4 regions of the Sinorhizobium sp. M4_45 genome follow, and region 2 is predicted to be linked to each of the others. Evidence: predicted binding sites of a transcription regulator. Region 2 holds the regulator's gene; each other region holds the start of a gene.

Evidence for each region. Region 2 encodes PhoB, which activates phosphate uptake and scavenging genes when phosphate is short. Its sites were predicted from a motif close to TGTCATNNANCTGTCAT; they were not measured.
Region 1: the regulator PhoB is predicted to act here: its motif matches at 1,843-1,859, upstream of phnF (phosphonate metabolism transcriptional regulator PhnF).
Region 3: the regulator PhoB is predicted to act here: its motif matches at 2,227-2,243, upstream of CN933_RS13485 (DUF47 domain-containing protein).
Region 4: the regulator PhoB is predicted to act here: its motif matches at 2,560-2,576, upstream of CN933_RS15790 (alkaline phosphatase D family protein).

The regions. Positions count from the first base shown of each region.
Region 1 is NZ_NWVE01000003.1:330,752-334,959, reverse strand. It holds gene scpA (methylmalonyl-CoA mutase) at 1-1,047, shown strand, start outside; gene phnF (phosphonate metabolism transcriptional regulator PhnF) at 1,068-1,802, opposite strand; gene phnG (phosphonate C-P lyase system protein PhnG) at 1,928-2,392, shown strand; gene phnH (phosphonate C-P lyase system protein PhnH) at 2,392-2,994, shown strand; gene CN933_RS11800 (carbon-phosphorus lyase complex subunit) at 2,999-4,105, shown strand; gene CN933_RS11795 (alpha-D-ribose 1-methylphosphonate 5-phosphate C-P-lyase PhnJ) at 4,102-4,208, shown strand, end outside.
Region 2 is NZ_NWVE01000002.1:41,670-45,877, reverse strand. It holds gene CN933_RS05825 (aspartate aminotransferase family protein) at 1-673, opposite strand, end outside; gene CN933_RS05820 (GcrA family cell cycle regulator) at 1,083-1,604, shown strand; gene phoB (phosphate regulon transcriptional regulator PhoB) at 1,712-2,395, opposite strand; gene phoU (phosphate signaling complex protein PhoU) at 2,507-3,220, opposite strand; gene pstB (phosphate ABC transporter ATP-binding protein PstB) at 3,310-4,125, opposite strand; gene pstA (phosphate ABC transporter permease PstA) at 4,139-4,208, opposite strand, start outside.
Region 3 is NZ_NWVE01000004.1:108,857-113,064, forward strand. It holds gene CN933_RS13475 (DUF1326 domain-containing protein) at 1-440, opposite strand, end outside; gene CN933_RS13480 (inorganic phosphate transporter) at 555-1,559, opposite strand; gene CN933_RS13485 (DUF47 domain-containing protein) at 1,559-2,203, opposite strand; gene recF (DNA replication/repair protein RecF) at 2,437-3,561, shown strand; gene CN933_RS13495 (molybdopterin-synthase adenylyltransferase MoeB) at 3,588-4,208, shown strand, end outside.
Region 4 is NZ_NWVE01000005.1:127,886-132,093, forward strand. It holds gene typA (translational GTPase TypA) at 1-754, opposite strand, end outside; gene CN933_RS15790 (alkaline phosphatase D family protein) at 890-2,452, opposite strand; gene CN933_RS15800 (KTSC domain-containing protein) at 2,978-3,199, opposite strand; gene CN933_RS15805 (amidase) at 3,326-4,208, shown strand, end outside.

The sequences.
Region 1 (4,208 bases), on a different contig from region 2:
GATTTCTCCGCCCGCATCGCCCGCAACACGCAATTGATCCTGCAGCACGAGACCGGCGTGACGAAGGTCGTCGACCCGCTTGCCGGCTCCTATTACGTCGAGAGCCTGACGAACGAGCTTGCCGAAAAGGCCTGGGCCCTGATCGAGGAAGTGGAGGCGCTGGGCGGCATGACGAAGGCCGTCAATACCGGCCTGCCGAAGCGGCTGATCGAAGAGGCCGCGACCCGACGGCAAGCCGCCGTAGACCGCGGCGAGGAGGTAATCGTCGGCGTCAACCGGTACCGGCTCGAGAACGAGCAGCCGATCGACATCCTCCAGATCGACAATGCCGCAGTTCGGGCGGCTCAGATCAAGCGGATCGAGGAGACGAGGCGCCGGCGGGACTCACGGAAGATGAAGGAAGCGCTGGACGCGCTGGCCGACGTGGCGCGCAGCGGCAAGGGCAATCTGCTCGCCGCCGCCGTCGAGGCCGCCCGGGCCCGCGCCACCGTCGGCGAAATCACCGATGCCATGCGGGAGGCTTTCGGCGATTACACCGCCATTCCGGAAGTCGTCACCGACATCTACGGCAAGGCTTATGAAGGAGATCCGGAACTCGGCGTACTCGCCGGGCGGCTCGGGGAAGCGACGAAACGGCTCGGCCACAAGCCGAAGATCATGGTAGCCAAGCTCGGCCAGGACGGACACGACCGCGGCGCCAAGGTGATCGCATCCGCCTTCGGCGATATCGGCTTCGACGTCGTCGCAGGCCCCTTGTTCCAGACGCCGGAAGAAGCCGCCGATCTGGCGCTCGCCGAAGAGGTCACCGTTATCGGCGTTTCATCGCTTGCCGCCGGCCACAGGACGCTGATGCCGCAGCTCGCAGAGGCACTGAAGAAGCGCGGCGGCGAGGACATTATCGTCGTCTGCGGCGGTGTCATTCCCCGGCAGGACTATGATTATCTGATGGAGAACGGCGTCGCCGCCGTCTTCGGACCCGGCACCCAGGTGCTCGACGCCGCGCGCGCCGTGCTGGATCTGATCGAAGGCAGGCGGCGAAACGTGTAGTCCCCGGCGTCCGGCCGAGTTCAGGTCTCGATCCGGAGCTTCATCCGGTCGGCGGCAAAGCGCGTTCGCGAATATTCGACCGGGCGGCCTCCGAGATCCGCATTGACCGATTGCGTCTCCATGACGATCGCCCCCGGCGAGAGTTTCAGAAGCGAGAGTTCCTCTGCGTCCGCGTGCCGCGCGACGATCTCCGTCGAGACCCGGACGTAGTCGTCGAGTCCATGCACGGCAAAGGCCTTGGTGACCGAGCCGAGCCGCGCATACTCCTCCGCCATCCTCGCAAAGCGCTCGGCGGGGTAGTAGCTGACCGCCGTCGAAAGCGGCCGCCCGTCGCCGCTGCTGACGGTGCTGAGCTCGATCAGAGGGGTGCCCGGGGGAACGCCGAGCGCAGCGGCGATTTCGCCGCTTGCCGACACTTGGCGATGTCCCCGGAGCTCGGTTCCGATTTCCTTCACCTGGCGGCCGAGACCTTGGGAGAAGCGAGTGCGCCGCGAGATCGGATAGCTCACACGATCCTTGCGCTCGATCATCGTGCCGCGCCCCTGCACCGCCCGCACCAGACCTTCTTCCGCGAGTGCTGCCAGCGCGCTGCGGACGGTGTGGCGATTGACGCCGAATTCCGCTGCAAGGGCCGTCTCCGGCGGCACCATGCCGGTCGCGTCATAGTCGCCGTTGCTGATCGCGAGCCGTATTCTGTCGGCAATCTGCCGCCACAGCGCCACGCCCATCTGCCGTTCGACGACCTTCGCCACCATCTTCTTCGCCCCACTTCTTTGCCGCCAGCTTCTTGGCAAATGTCACAAGCCTGTCATTTGCGAAGGCTATGGAAAGGTATAAGATGTATAGTTGTCTAGATCAATAGACATTTTGGAGTGAGATGATGGACGCAGCGAAGATAAGTGATGAAGCCGTCGCTCAGCGCCGGGAAGGCATGCGGCTTCTGGCGCGCGCGACGCTCGGCGAACTTTCCATGGCCTGGGACGCGATCGACGACAAGCCGGAGGTCGCGCCGGTGCGCGGTCCGGAAACCGGGCTCGTCATGGTGCGCGGCAAGATCGGCGGCGGCGGCGATCCTTTCAACCTCGGCGAGGCCACCGTTTCACGCGCCACCGTGCGGCTTTCGACCGGAGAGATCGGCCATGGCCAGCTGCTCGGCACCGACAAGGCACGCGCCCGCTTTGCCGCGATCTTCGACGCGCTTTTTCAGAGCGCTGCGCATCGCGCAAGCGTCGAGGCGCTGCACGAGCAGGTGGCCGCTCGTCTTGAAGCGGAAGACCGTCGCAAGGCCGAGGAAACGGCTGCGACCCGCGTCGACTTCTTCACCATGGTCCGCGGAGAGGATTGATGACTGCCCAATCGCAAATCTATAGCGGCGCCTTCGCCGATCCTGTCTTCGAGGCGCAGTCCGTGTTCCGCAGCCTGATGGACTGCTTCGCCCGCCCGGGCACCGTCGGCCGGCTTTCCACTGCAGCAGCCCCGCCGGCGCCACTCGGAGAGGCAAGCGGAGCCGTCGCGCTCACGCTCTGCGACCACGACACGCCGGTCTGGCTATCGCCGGCGCTCTCCAAATCCTCGGCGCCGAAGTGGATCGCGTTTCACACCGGCGCGGGCGTCACCGAGACGAAGGACGAGGCCCGCTTTGCCTTCTTCGAGAAGGGCGCGGCTGTGCCGGGCTTCGACCAGTTCGCCCTCGGCACGCAGGAATATCCCGACCGTTCCACCACGCTCGTCGTCGAGGTGGAAGCGCTCGAGGGCGGGCGGCCGCTGATCGGCCGGGGACCGGGAATCAAGAGCGGGATCGTCATCGCACCGAAGGGCCTGCCCGACGTGTTCCTCGACCTCTGGGCCGCCAACCGGGCGATCTTTCCGCGCGGCATCGATCTCGTCCTGACGGCGCGCGAGGCAGTGCTTTGCCTGCCGCGCACCACCAAACTCGAGCGGGAGTAAGCGCATGTATGTAGCTGTCAAGGGCGGAGAAGCCGCCATTGCCAATGCTCACCGGCTGCTGGCCGATCGCCGGCGCGGCGACCGGGCGCTGCCCGCGATCACCATAGAACAGGTCGTCGAGCAGCTCGGGCTCGCGGTCGACCGCGTAATGGCCGAGGCCTCGCTTTACGACCGTGCGCTTGCGGCCCTTGCCGTGCGCCAGGCGCGCGGCGACATGATCGAGGCGATCTTCATCCTGCGCGCCTACCGCACGACCCTTCCGCGCTTCGGCTGTTCCGAACCGGTCGACACCGCGAAAATGAAGGTCGAGCGGCGCGTCTCGGCAACCTACAAGGATCTCCCCGGCGGCCAGCTGCTCGGCCCCACCTTCGACTATACGCACCGGCTTCTCGACCCGTCGCTCATCGGCGAAGAGCCGGTCGATGAGCCGGCGCTCAAGGAGCCGGGCGAACCTGTCATGCGCGTCTCCGACATTCTCGACGGCGAAGGTCTGATCGAGGGCGACGGCCGGATGCCGGAAGGTCACGTGGCGGGCGACCTCACGCGCGAGCCGATGGAATTTCCGATGGCACGCGATCTCCGCCTGCAGGCGCTTGCCCGTGGCGACGAAGGATTCCTGCTGGCGCTCGCCTACTCCACGCAGCGCGGCTATGGCCGCACGCATCCCTTCGTCGGCGAGGTCAGGATCGGCGAGGTCGAGGTCGAACTGGAACTGCCGGAGCTGGGCTTTGCCGTTTCACTTGGGGTCATCCGCGTTACCGAATGCCAGATGGTCAACCAGTTCAAGGGCTCGGCCAAGCAGCCGCCGCAATTCACCCGCGGCTACGGACTCGTCTTCGGCCAGAGCGAGCGCAAGGCGATGTCGATGTCGCTGGTCGATCGGGCCCTCCGGACCGACGAATTCGACGAGGACATCGTCGCCCCCGCCCAGGATCAGGAATTCGTCATCTCGCATGCCGACAACGTCCAGGCGACCGGCTTCGTCGAACATCTGAAGCTGCCGCATTACGTCGACTTCCAGGCCGAGCTCGACCTGGTCAGGCGCATGCGCCGGGAACACGACGCCGCCCAGGCCGGCGGCAGGGACGGCATGAAGGAGGCCGCCGAATGAACGACCTCGCAACTTACAACTTCGCCTATCTGGACGAGCAGACGAAGCGGATGATCCGCCGCGCGATCCTGAAGGCGATCGCCATCCCGGGCTATCAGGTGCC
Region 2 (4,208 bases):
TCCGGCCGACACCGGACTGGACCTCGTCGAGGATCAGAAGCAGGCCGAACTCGTCGCAAAGTTCGCGCAGCCCCTGCATGAATTCCTTCGATGCCGACCGAATGCCGCCCTCGCCCTGGATCGGCTCGACGAGGATCGCCGCGGTTTCTTCATTGATCGCGTTCTTGACCGCCGCGATATCGCCGAAGGGGACCTGATAGAAGCCCGGCGCCTTCGGCCCGAAGCCCTCGATGTATTTCTGCTGTCCGCCGGCGGCGATCGTCGCGAGCGTGCGGCCGTGGAAAGCACCTTCAAAGGTGATGACGTGGAACTTCTCCACGTGCCCCTTGGCGAAATGATAGCGCCGCGCCGTTTTGATCGCACATTCGAGCGCTTCCGCACCCGAATTGGTGAAGAACACCCGATCGGCGAAGGTCACCTGGGTCAGCCTCCGTGCAAGGCTTTCCTGCCCCGAAATCTCGTAGAGATTGGACAGATGCCAGACCTTGTCGGCCTGCGCCTTCAGCGCCTCGACGAGATGAGGATGGGCATGGCCGAGCGAGTTCACGGCGACACCGGCAGCGAAATCGAGATAGCGCGTGCCGTCTTCGGCGATCAGCCAAACGCCTTCACCTCGCTCGAAACGCAACGGCGCGCGCAGATAGGTGTCGTAAAGCGGCGTGGTTGCGGCCATGTCGAGCTCTCCTTCATTCCGGCGGCACGGACCATTCGGCCCGATAAAAATCAAAAATGCCGCCTTGCGGCGGCGACAGGCACTATTCCCATTTCGCACCGCGATGTCAACAAAACCAAGGTTTGCAGGCGCTTTGCGGATGCCGATTCCGAAGCGCGAAAAAATCACACTCTGGGACTTGCAAAAATGCAACGCTCCGACAGCAAGTTGGGGAAAACCGCGAAATCGATTCGGCGCGATTCCGGCGACTCTTGCCACGGAGTCACCCTGCCGGTAGGTTAACATTCAATTACTAGACGCATGCGGCGGACCTAGTCACCAAAAGTATTATCGCGTTGAATCTTCGGGTTTTTCCCGGAGAGCGGTGACGGATTCCGCCATCCCAACGCCGAGAACGGGGAGTGCAGAGATGAACTGGACTGACGAGCGGGTCGAGAAACTGAAGAAGCTGTGGTCGGAGGGCTTGAGCGCCAGCCAGATCGCGGCGCAGTTGGGCGGCGTCAGCCGCAACGCGGTCATCGGAAAGGTTCATCGGCTGAGCCTGCCCGGGCGCGCCAAGGCCGGAGGAAGCACGACCGCTGCAGCCCGGCCCAAACGGGCGACGTCTGCCCCGCGCGCGCCGAACTATGCTGCGCGTTCCGTAACCCGCACCGTGACCCGCACGGCCGGTGCGACCGCGCTCAAGGAAGAGCTCGCAGTCGACCTGGAAATGGACCAGGAGCTGCAGATCGACAGGAACATCGTCCTGCCGATGTCGCGGCGGCTGGAGCTCACGGAGCTTACCGAACGCACCTGCAAGTGGCCGATCGGCGACCCGCTCAAGGAAGAGTTCCACTTCTGCGGCAACGACTCCCCGGAAGCCTCTCCCTATTGCACCTTCCATGCCCGGCTGGCCTACCAGCCCTCCGCCGAGCGCCGGCGCATGCGCTGAGGCGCCTTGCTCATCCCGCTCTGGATGCACGACGAAAATCGGGGCCGGAAAGGCCCCTTTTTCTTTGCCATGCCGCAAGCCGGCACGGGCGCCAGCGACCTTCGGCCTCAGCTCTCCAGCGAATAGCCAGCGCCGCGCACCGTCCGGATGACGTCCGGCATGTTGGAAAAGTTCAGTGCCTTGCGCAGCCGCCCGACATGAACGTCCACGGTCCGTTCGTCGACATAGATGTCGTGTCCCCAGACACCGTCCAGGAGCTGTGAACGAGAGAAGACGCGCCCCGGTGAGGACATTAGAAATTCCAGCAGCCGGAACTCCGTCGGGCCAAGGCGCACTTCGCGACTGCGTCGGTGGACGCGGTGCGTCTCCCGGTCGAGCTCGATATCGCCGCAGCGCAGGAGCGTCGACAGAACCTCGGGCTTGGCGCGCCTGAGCATCGCCTTGACCCTCGCCATCAGTTCCGGCGTCGAAAAGGGCTTGACGACGTAATCGTCGGCGCCGGTGGCAAGGCCCCGCACGCGCTCGCTTTCCTCGCCGCGCGCGGTCAGCATGATGATCGGCAGGCGCTCCGTTTCCGGCCGCTGGCGCAGCCTGCGGCAGAGCTCGATACCGGAAACCCCGGGCAGCATCCAATCGAGGATGAGAAGGTCGGGCAGGCGCTCCTGCAGGCGGATCTCCGCCTCGTCGCCGCGAAGGATCGTATCGACCTCGAAGCCTTCCGCCTCGAGATTGTAGCGCAGGAGAACGCTCAGGGCTTCCTCGTCTTCGACTACGGCAATCTTCGGCAACATTCAGTAGGACTCCTTCCTACGCACGACAGCCGTCATGCCGCCGCGCACGGTGGTAGGCCGCGCCAAGGCGGCCGGAACAAATTCTGCATAGGCACCGGCTGCCGGGCGATCTCAGTCCGTCACGGAACCCAATGTCGACGTCATGTCGTCCTTCGGCCGTTCGCCCTGCGGCTGGGCGCCTGTCGCCATATAGTAGATCGTTTCGGCGATATTGGTCGCGTGATCGCCGATACGCTCGATGTTCTTGGCGCAGAAAAGAAGATGCGTGCACGGCGTGATGTTGCGCGGATCTTCCATCATATAGGTCAGCAGTTCCCGGAACAGGGACGTGTAGATCGCATCGATCTCTTCATCGCGTTCGCGAATGCTGTTCGCCTTTTCCGGCGAACGGGACGCGTAGACGTCCAGGACTTCCTTCAACTGAACGAGCGCGAGCTCGGCCAGGTGTTCGAGGCCGCGCGCAAGCTTGCGCGGTATGCCTGAACCGGCAACGGCAATCACCCGCTTTGCGGTGTTCTTGCCGAGGTCGCCCACGCGCTCCAGGTCCGCGGCGATGCGGATCGAACCCATGATCTCCCGAAGATCCGAGGCCATGGGCTGGCGTTTGGCAATGGTGACGATCGCCTTTTCGCCGATCTGCCGTTCCGCATCGTCCAGAATGATGTCGTCGGAGATCACCTTCTGGGCCAGGGCGAGATCGGAATTGACGAGCGCACGGACGGAGTCCGCGACCATCTGCTCGGCGAGACCGCCCATCTCGGAGATGCGGCGCGTGAGATACTTCAACTCTTCGTCGAAGGCGGACATGATGTGTGCGTGAGACATATTCGTTTCCTCGGGGGACGCGCTGTTCTGAATGGGCCTCGTTCGGTCTTGACCGGGAGGGACGGAAAAGCGCCGCCCCTCTCCGGCCATCAGCCGAAGCGGCCCATGATGTAGTCCTGGGTGCGCTGATCGTCCGGGTTGGTGAACATTTTATCGGTATCGTTCTCCTCTACGAGATTGCCGAGATGGAACATGGCCGTGCGCTGCGACACGCGCGCCGCCTGCTGCATCGAGTGGGTGACGATCACGATCGTGAAATTCGCCCGCAATTCGTGGATGAGTTCCTCGACTTTCGCGGTCGCGATCGGATCGAGCGCCGAGCAGGGCTCGTCCATCAGAATGACTTCCGGGCTGACGGCAACGGCGCGGGCGATGCAGAGGCGCTGCTGCTGGCCGCCGGAAAGTCCGGTGCCCGGCTCCTGCAGCCGATCCTTCACCTCGTTCCACAGCCCGGCCCTCTGCAGGCTCGTTTCCACGATCTCGTCGAGTTCGGTCTTGGTGCGTGCCAGGCCATGGATGCGCGGGCCGTAGGAGACATTGTCGTAGATCGACTTCGGGAACGGATTGGGTTTCTGGAACACCATGCCGACGCGGGCACGCAATTCCACCACGTCGATCGACGGATCGTAGATATCGTCCTCGTCGAGCGTGATCTTGCCCGTTACGCGGCAGTTCTCGATCGTGTCGTTCATGCGGTTCAAGGTGCGCAGAAACGTCGATTTGCCGCACCCGGACGGACCGATCAGCGCCGTGACCGTGTTCTCGCGGATATTGAGGTTGACGTCGAAGAGCGCACGCTTTTCGCCGTAATAGACCGACACATCGTTGCCGATCATCTTGTAAGGCACCGTATTCATTTTCTGCTCAAGAGCCTTTTCGACTGCAGCTTCCGACATGATGTTCATAGTCCTTACCCCACTACCAGCGACGCTCAAAGCGACGCCGCAAGAGAATTGCGCCGAGATTCATGAAGATGAGAAAGATCAGG
Region 3 (4,208 bases), on a different contig from region 2:
CGAGCCTCCATCCAACCCGGAATGTTGACGCGCGCGGAGCGCCTTTCGACGTCGATCTCGAAATCGATCGGCGCGAAAACCGGTTCGTGGAAGGTCTCGAAAGTCGTCGCGAACACCTGGAAGAAGGTGGCGCCGGGCTCGGTGTCCTGGCCGCTCATGATCCGTAGCAGCGCCTCCCGCTGCTCGTCGGAGGCACGCTCGTCGATGATCGGAACCACCGCGCCCCTGCCCTCGTGAATGGCACCGGGCCAGGATACGATCATGCCGCACCTCAAGCCGTCGAGCCGGGTGTCGCCATGGTATCCCTCGTCGATATCGACGACCCCGATCGCGCGGCAATGCCCCTCGGTAGGCAGTGCGTTAAACTGGCACGGGCAGCCATAGGCGCAGTTGCAATGGATGAATTCGCGGCCCTTGATCGTCCACTCGACGTCCGTCATCGTTTCCTCCTCAGATACGATGGAAGTTTCACTCTCCTCCGAATGCAATTCTATTAGATGGCGGGAATATACTCCCCGCCGACGGCAATGCCAACGGGGTGCCTCGCGAAAGCGTCAGGCGATGAGGTCCACGGCGAAATAGCAGAGCGCCGAGATCAACGCTGCCGCCGGCATGGTGATCACCCACGCGACGACGATGTTGCCGGCGAGCCCCCACCGCACCGCCGATACCCGCCTCGCCGCGCCGACGCCGATGATCGCGCCGGTGATCGTGTGGGTGGTCGAAACCGGAATGCCGAGCCAGGTCGCCGCGAACAGCGTGATGGCACCGCCCGTCTCCGCGCAGAAGCCCTGCATCGGGTTGAGTTTGGTGATCTTCGAGCCCATCGTGTGGACGATCCTCCAGCCGCCGAAGAGCGTGCCGAGCGCGATCGCCGCCTGGCATGTGATGACCACCCAGAAGGGCACGTAGAATTCCGAGCCGAGATAGCCCTGCGAGAAGAGAAGCACGGCAATGATGCCCATGGTCTTCTGCGCATCGTTGCCGCCATGGCCGAGCGAATAGAGGGAGGCCGAAACGAATTGCAGCACCCGGAAGGTGCTGTCGACGGCGAAGGGCGTCTGGCGGACGAAGACCCAGGAGACGATCAGGATCAACAGCAGTGCCAGAACGAAGCCGATGCCCGGCGACATGACGATGGCGCCGGCCGTCTTCAGGAGTCCTTGCCAGACGATCGAGCTGAAACCGGTCTTGGCCAGCCCGGCACCGACGAGGCCGCCGATGAGCGCGTGCGAGGAACTCGACGGGATGCCGAAGACCCAGGTGACGATGTTCCAGGTGATTGCGCCCATCAGCGCCGCGAAGATCACCTGCGGCGTGACGATACCCGGATCGATGATGCCCGTTCCAAGCGTTTCGGCGACGTGCAGTCCGAAGAAGAGGAAGGCGATGAAGTTGAAGAACGCCGCCCAGAAAACAGCATATTGCGGCCGGAGCACGCGAGTCGAAACGATGGTCGCGATCGAATTGGCCGCATCGTGCAAGCCGTTGAGGAAGTCGAAGAAAAGCGCGACGGCAATGAGCCCCACGAGCAGCGGGAAGGCGAGCGTCGCATCCATCAGACGTTCTCGATCACGATGCCGCTGATTTCGTTTGCCACGTCCTCGAAGCGGTCGACGACCTTTTCCAGTTCGCCGTAGATCTCGCTGCCGATGATATAGGCCATAGGATTGGAAGCGCCGTGGCGCTGGAAGAGATCCTTCAAGCCCTGCTCGTGGAGCTGGTCGGATCTATCCTCGACATGCGTCACCTCCTCGGCGATGGCGCCGAGGCGATGGGCATTGGCGCCGATCCGACTGAGGAGCGGAATGGCCTCGGCGACCAGATGGGCGGCCTCGACGACCGCCGCGCCCATGGCCTGCATGCCGGGGTCGAAGCTCTTCTGTTCGTAGAGCCGGATCGTTTTCACCGTCTTGTGCATCATGTCGATCGCATCGTCCATCGACTGGATGAGATCCTTGATGTCGCCGCGGTCGAAGGGGGTGATGAAGCTGCGGCGGACGGCCAGCAGAACCTCGCGGGTGATCTCGTCGGCCTCGTTCTCGAGCGCGACGATGCGGTCGCAATGGCTTTCGATGTCAGGACCGCCGGCAAGCAGCGCGTTCAGCGCCTCCGCCGCACCCATGACGGTGCGCGAATGGTCGGCGAAGAGGTCGAAGAAACGGTCTTCCCGGGGGAGGAGCTTGCGAAACAGGCCGAGCATCAGGGATCCATCCAACTGTCGATTGTCACGCAGTTGTCATATTGTACTTGCGCGCTCGGGGAAAGTTCCGGTGCGGCCGAAAAAAAGGGCTTTCCCACAGGCGATTGGGCGGCAATGCGCAGCCCGGACACGGAATTGCCGCGGGCCGTGGAGAGGCAGACGGAACGCCCTTTCCGCCTTGCCTTGGCCCGGCTTTCATCCTACCTGACAGCAACGTCGAATTCGGACCCGCAATGCCCCACAAGGTCTTTCTCACACGCCTGAAACTGAGCGACTTTCGCAACTATGCAACGCTGGCGCTCGACCTCGACCAGCGTCATGTGGTGCTGACCGGCGAGAACGGCGCGGGTAAAACCAATCTGATGGAGGCGGTCTCCCTTCTTTCGCCCGGGCGCGGCTTGAGGCGCGCTGCCTATGCGGATATCGCCCGGGTCGGCGCCGCCGATGGTTTCTCGATCTTCGCCGCCGTCGACGGCATGGAAGGTTCGGTGGAGATCGGCACCGGTACTCAAGGGACCGAGGAGGGGCAATCACGGCGCCTCAGACTCAACGGCACTGCGGCCCGCACGGTCGACGAACTCACCGATCACCTCCGGGTGCTCTGGCTCACGCCGGCGATGGATGGCCTCTTCACCGGCCCTTCCGCCGACCGCAGGCGCTTTCTCGACCGGCTGGTGCTGTCGCTCGATCCCGGGCACGGCCGGCGCGCCAGCGAGTTCGAGCGCGCCATGCGCAGCCGCAACCGGCTACTCTCGGAATTCCGACCCGATCCCGCCTGGCTGTCGGCCATCGAGCGCGAAATGGCCGGGCTCGGCATCTCCATGGCGCTCGCCCGTCAGGAGATGCTTGGCCTGCTCTCGGCCCTCGTCGAGCGAAGCCGGAGCGATGGGACCTTTCCGTCCGCAAGCCTGTCGCTCGCCGGCTTTCTCGATGACTGTGCAGGTATTCCCGCCTTTGAACTCGAAGAGCGCTATCTGGCAATGCTCGCCGAAGGCCGTGCCCGCGATGCGGCCGCCGGCCGCACGCTCGACGGGCCGCACCGCACCGATCTCCTGATCCGCCACCGGGAAAAGGACATGGAGGCAGAGCGTTGTTCGACCGGCGAGCAGAAGGCGCTGCTCGTCGGTCTGGTTCTCGCGCATGCACGGCTCGTCGGGGATATGACCGGCCACGCCCCGGTGTTGCTGCTCGACGAAATCGCCGCCCATCTCGATCGGGGACGCCGTGCCGCCCTCTTCGATCTGGTCGACGGGCTCGGCGGCCAAGCCTTCATGACGGGCACCGACCGGGCGATGTTCGACGCCCTTGGCGAGCGGGCTCAATATCTGGCCGTTGCAAACGGCCGCGTTTCCGGGTGACATAGAGCGCCGTCCGCGAAAATTAAATGGAGACGCCAATGACGACCGATGCGACGCTCGCTCCTTCGGAGATCGCGCGCTACGCACGCCACATCGTGCTGCCGGAGATCGGCGGCCCGGGGCAGCAGAAACTCAAGGCCGCGCGCGTGCTCGTCATCGGCGCGGGCGGGCTCGGCGCGCCGGCTCTGCAATATCTCGCGGCCGCCGGTGTCGGCACGCTCGGGATCGTCGACGATGACGTGGTCTCGTTGTCGAACCTGCAGCGTCAGGTGATCCACGCCACCGCCGATATCGGGCGGCCGAAGGTCGAGAGCGCCGCCGCGGCGATCGACGCCCTCAATCCACATGTGAAGGTCATGACGCACGCGCTCAGGCTGGACCCCGAAAATGCCGATGCGCTCTTGCGCCAATACGATCTCGTCGTCGACGGGTCGGATAATTTCGATACGCGTTATCTCGCCGCCGATACGGCCGCGGCGGCAGGCGTGGCGCTCGTCACCGGTGCCGTCGGACGCTTCGACGGCTCGGTCACCGTGCTGAAGCCCTACGAGACCGATGCCGAGGGGCACCCGAATCCCTCCTACCGCGATCTCTTCCCGGAGCCGCCGCCGCCGGGCACCGTGCCGAGCTGCGCCGAAGCGGGCGTC
Region 4 (4,208 bases), on a different contig from region 2:
TGGAGATGCGTCCGGATTCGAGCACCTTGCCGTCCTGCCCGAGGACCTTGACCGCCTGGTTCGGCTTGATCGAACCGGAATGAATGCGCCCGGTGATGATGCGGCCGAGGAAGGGATTGGCTTCCAGAATGGTGCCGATCATCCGGAACGGACCTTCGCCGACGCTCGGCTCCGGAACGTGATCGAGAACGAGATCGAGGAGCGGTGCCAGGCCCTGATCCTGCGGACCTTCCGGCGCGACGTTCATCCAGCCGTTACGGCCGGAACCGTAGAGAATCGGGAAATCGAGCTGCTCATCGGTCGCGTCCAGCGCCGCGAAGAGATCGAATACCTCGTTGATGACTTCCTCGTGACGGGCATCGGGACGATCGATCTTGTTGATCGCCACGATCGGCCGAAGACCGACCTTGAGCGCCTTGCCCACGACGAATTTCGTCTGCGGCATCGGGCCTTCGGCGGCGTCGACCAGAACAATGGCGCCGTCCACCATCGACAGAATGCGCTCGACTTCACCGCCGAAGTCGGCGTGGCCGGGGGTATCGACGATATTGATGCGCGTACCCTTCCACTCGACCGAAGTCGCCTTGGCGAGGATGGTGATGCCGCGTTCCTTTTCCAGTTCGTTGGAATCCATCATGCGCTCGGCGACGCGCTGGTTTTCGCGGAAGGAGCCCGACTGCTTCAGGAGTTCGTCGACGAGCGTGGTTTTCCCATGGTCGACGTGCGCGATGATCGCGATGTTGCGAATGCTCATTTTTTGTCTCGGAAAGTTCGTGGGCACGCGCGACGAGGCAGGTACCGCTTTTCAGTTGCCGCGCTCATACAGGTTTTTTCCCGGAAGCGAAAGGGGGCCGGCGCGCAGGGCTGACCTGCGTGAAGCGCCGCCGGCTCAAACGGACACCGCCGGATCGAGGATTACCCGCCAGAGTTCCCGATCCTGCCGGTCCATCAGCCGCACCGTCATCTGCCGCGTCTGGCCGCTGATATCGACGATGCCGAAGAATTGCAGGCCCGCCGACGGCGGCAGGTTGCTGTCGATTCCTCCGCCCGACGCCTTGATGAAGCGAACCTCGGGGCCGAAGGTCATGTCGAGCTCCTTCGGTCCGTAGGTGCCGGAATGAAGCGGCCCGGAGACGAACTCCCAGAACGGCGAGAAGTCCTTGAAGGCGGCCCGCGAGGGATCGTAGTGATGCGCCGCCGTGTAATGCACGTCCGCCGTCAGCCAGACGATGTTCTCGATCGCGTTGTCGCGGACGAAGCGCAGGAGATCCGCAAATTCCGTCTCGCGCCCCTTCGGCGCGCCATTGTCGCCATCGGCGATGGCATCCGATCCGCGCCTTGCCGAATAGTCGTCCCAGACGATGAGGCCGATCGGCATGTCGCAGGCGATCACCTTCCAGGTGGCGCTGGACGCCGCAAGCTCGCGCTTCAGCCAGTCCGCCTGCCGCCAGCCGAAGAGGTCGCCACCCCCCTCGCCCTGGTTGGGGCCGCGATAGGAGCGCAGATCGACGAAGAAGACGTCGAGCAGCGGACCATAGGCGATCTTGCGGAAGATGCGGCCGGGCTCCGTCGGAAGCGTGCGGATCGCCGTCATCTCGTGGAAGGCGCGGGCCGCGCGGGCGGCATAGACGGCGACATCCTTCTCCGGATAGCGCGGATCGTCGCTGAGATCGGTCGAGGCCGACCAGTTGTTCAGGACCTCGTGGTCGTCCCACTGATAGAAGGTGGGACATTCGGCATGGAGCCTCCGCACATGCTCGTCGAGCAGGTTGTACTTCCACTGGCCGCGATATTCCTCGAGCGTGCGCGCGACGTCGCGCTTCTCGGGCGTGACGATCCGGTTCTTCCACATGCCGCCATCGCGCAGCCTGATCTCGTCGGGGATGGGGTTGTCGGCATAGATCGTGTCGCCGGAATGAATGAAGAAATCCGGCTCGTGCAGCCGCATGGTCGAATAGGTCTTCATGCCGATCTCGTCGATGCCCCAACCCTGCCCCGCCGTGTCGCCGGACCAGACGAAGCGCACGGAGCGGCGCCGCAAGGGAGCCGTCCGGAAGCGCCCGACGACCGGTTCGGAGACGCGATTGGCGTCGTAGAGATCGGTCGCGACGAAGCGATAGAAAATGTCCTGGTCCGGCAGCAGCTTGTCGAGCCGGCACTTGACGGCGCAGTCCGTCAGCGGCGTCGCATCGATATCGGCAAGCCTGACGGCATTCGAAAAGCTCTCGGTGGTCGAATATTCGACGGAAACGCGCGCCGGCCGATCGACCCGCGTCCAGATCATCCCCGAGCCCGTATCGACATCGCCGGACTGCACCCCATGGGCGAATTCCGGCCGCCCGTAGCCGCGCGCATAGAATGGCGTGGCGAGACCGGAAGAAGCGACAAGACCGGCGGCGCCGGCAGAGAAGAGGAAAGAACGCCTGGTGAGGGTGTTTCGAAGAGCGGCCAATCCCTGCCTCCGGTTCCGTTTCGCGAATCGTCGGTTCTCGCGAGCGGACCATTGGCCAGCCGGATGTCAGCGGCTTTACAGACGGATGAAACTATTCGGACTGTTTGGCGACAGTTCTGTGAAACGGGCGCGGGCCACCCGCCGCCGCTTGTTCGATTTCCTCATTCCTGTGCTTGTCACAGGAATCCAGCCAGACCAAGTCCTTGGGCTGAAAGAGCTCTTCCCGCGCCGCAGACGCGGCGCTGCTTGCATCTCTGTGACAAGCACAGAGATGCGGAAGAAGGAGAGATTTCAGTCCTCCGATACCTTCTTAAGGCCTGTTGAGATTCGGGCCACGCGCCGCCGCTTGTTTGATTTCCTCATTCCTGTGCTCGTCACAGGAATCCAGCCAGACCAAGTCCTTGGGCTGAAAGAGCTCTTCCCGGGCCGCAGACGCGGCGCTGCTTTCATCTTTTACAAGCAGAGAGATGACGAAGGAGGAGAGATTGCAGTCCTCCGAAATGAATCTCAGTAATGAAACAGGCCCTAATGCAGGAACCCGTAGTGATGGCGTATGTGCTGGTTGAAATAGTTGCCGGCGGAATCCGTATGCAACAGTTCCTCGTAAACCTCTTCCGGAACGTCGAGGTAGTGATAGGGCCTGCGGTTGCCGAGAAACCAGACGCTCAACGTCCGGCGCGGCGCATCGTATCTGACCTCGTGGATGGCGGAGGAGTCGAGGATTGCGGAGGATCGTAGAATTCGCATCGGCGTCTTCCAGATTGCTTGTCGCTATCGCCCCCTATTGTACATCAATCGTGCGATCCTTTAAATATTGGAGCGCTTCCAAGGACTTCCATCCGGACTTGGGCCGCAATTCACGAGGTTCCTTCCTTGCCCCCGTCAGATATGCCGTCCCGCGACCGAATCGAAGCCGTTCTCGCCCGACTTGACGGGCGGCGGAACGATGAACGCGTTTTTGTAAAGCTCTATCGGGAGCGAGCCCGCGCGGAAGCGGACGCTGCCGACGGGAGGCGGCGCGAGGGCACGAGCCTCGGGCCCCTCGACGGGCGGATCGTCTCCATCAAGGACCTCTTCGACATCGCCGGCGAGCCGACGCTTGCGGGCTCCATCATCCGCCGCGCGGCGCCTCCGGCAACAGCGGACGCGGCGATCGTCCGGCGCCTGCGCGCGGCCGGCGCCGTCATCATCGGCAAGTCTCACATGACGGAATTCGCCTTTACCGCCGTCGGCCTCAATCCGCATTACCCGGTGCCCGGCAACGCCGTCGACCCGAGCCTCATTCCCGGCGGTTCCTCCTCGGGTGCCGCTGTCTCGGCGGCGGAGGGCACGAGCGAGATCGCCATCGGCTCCGACAGCGGCGGCTCGGTGCGCATTCCGGCCGCCCTGCAGGGCCTGGTCGGCTTCAAGCCCACCGCCGGCCGCGTATCTCTGGAGGGCGCCTTTCCCCTGTCCCCCAGCCTCGATTCGATCGGCCCGCTTGCGCGCACGGTCGCCGATTGCGCGGCCGCCGACGCGGTCATGGCCGGCGAGACGCCGAGATCGCTCGAACCCGTACCGCTCGCCGGCCTGAAGCTCGGCATCCCCGAAGGCGCCCTTCTCGAAGGGCTTGCGCCGGAGATTGCGGCGGCTTTCGAAAGGAGCCTGCAGGCACTCTCCCGTGCGGGTGCGAAACTCGCCGCATGCAGGATCGACGATCTCCTTGCCCGCTTCGCCGAGGCAACCGCGATCGGCTCGCTCGCCGGCCTCGAGGCAA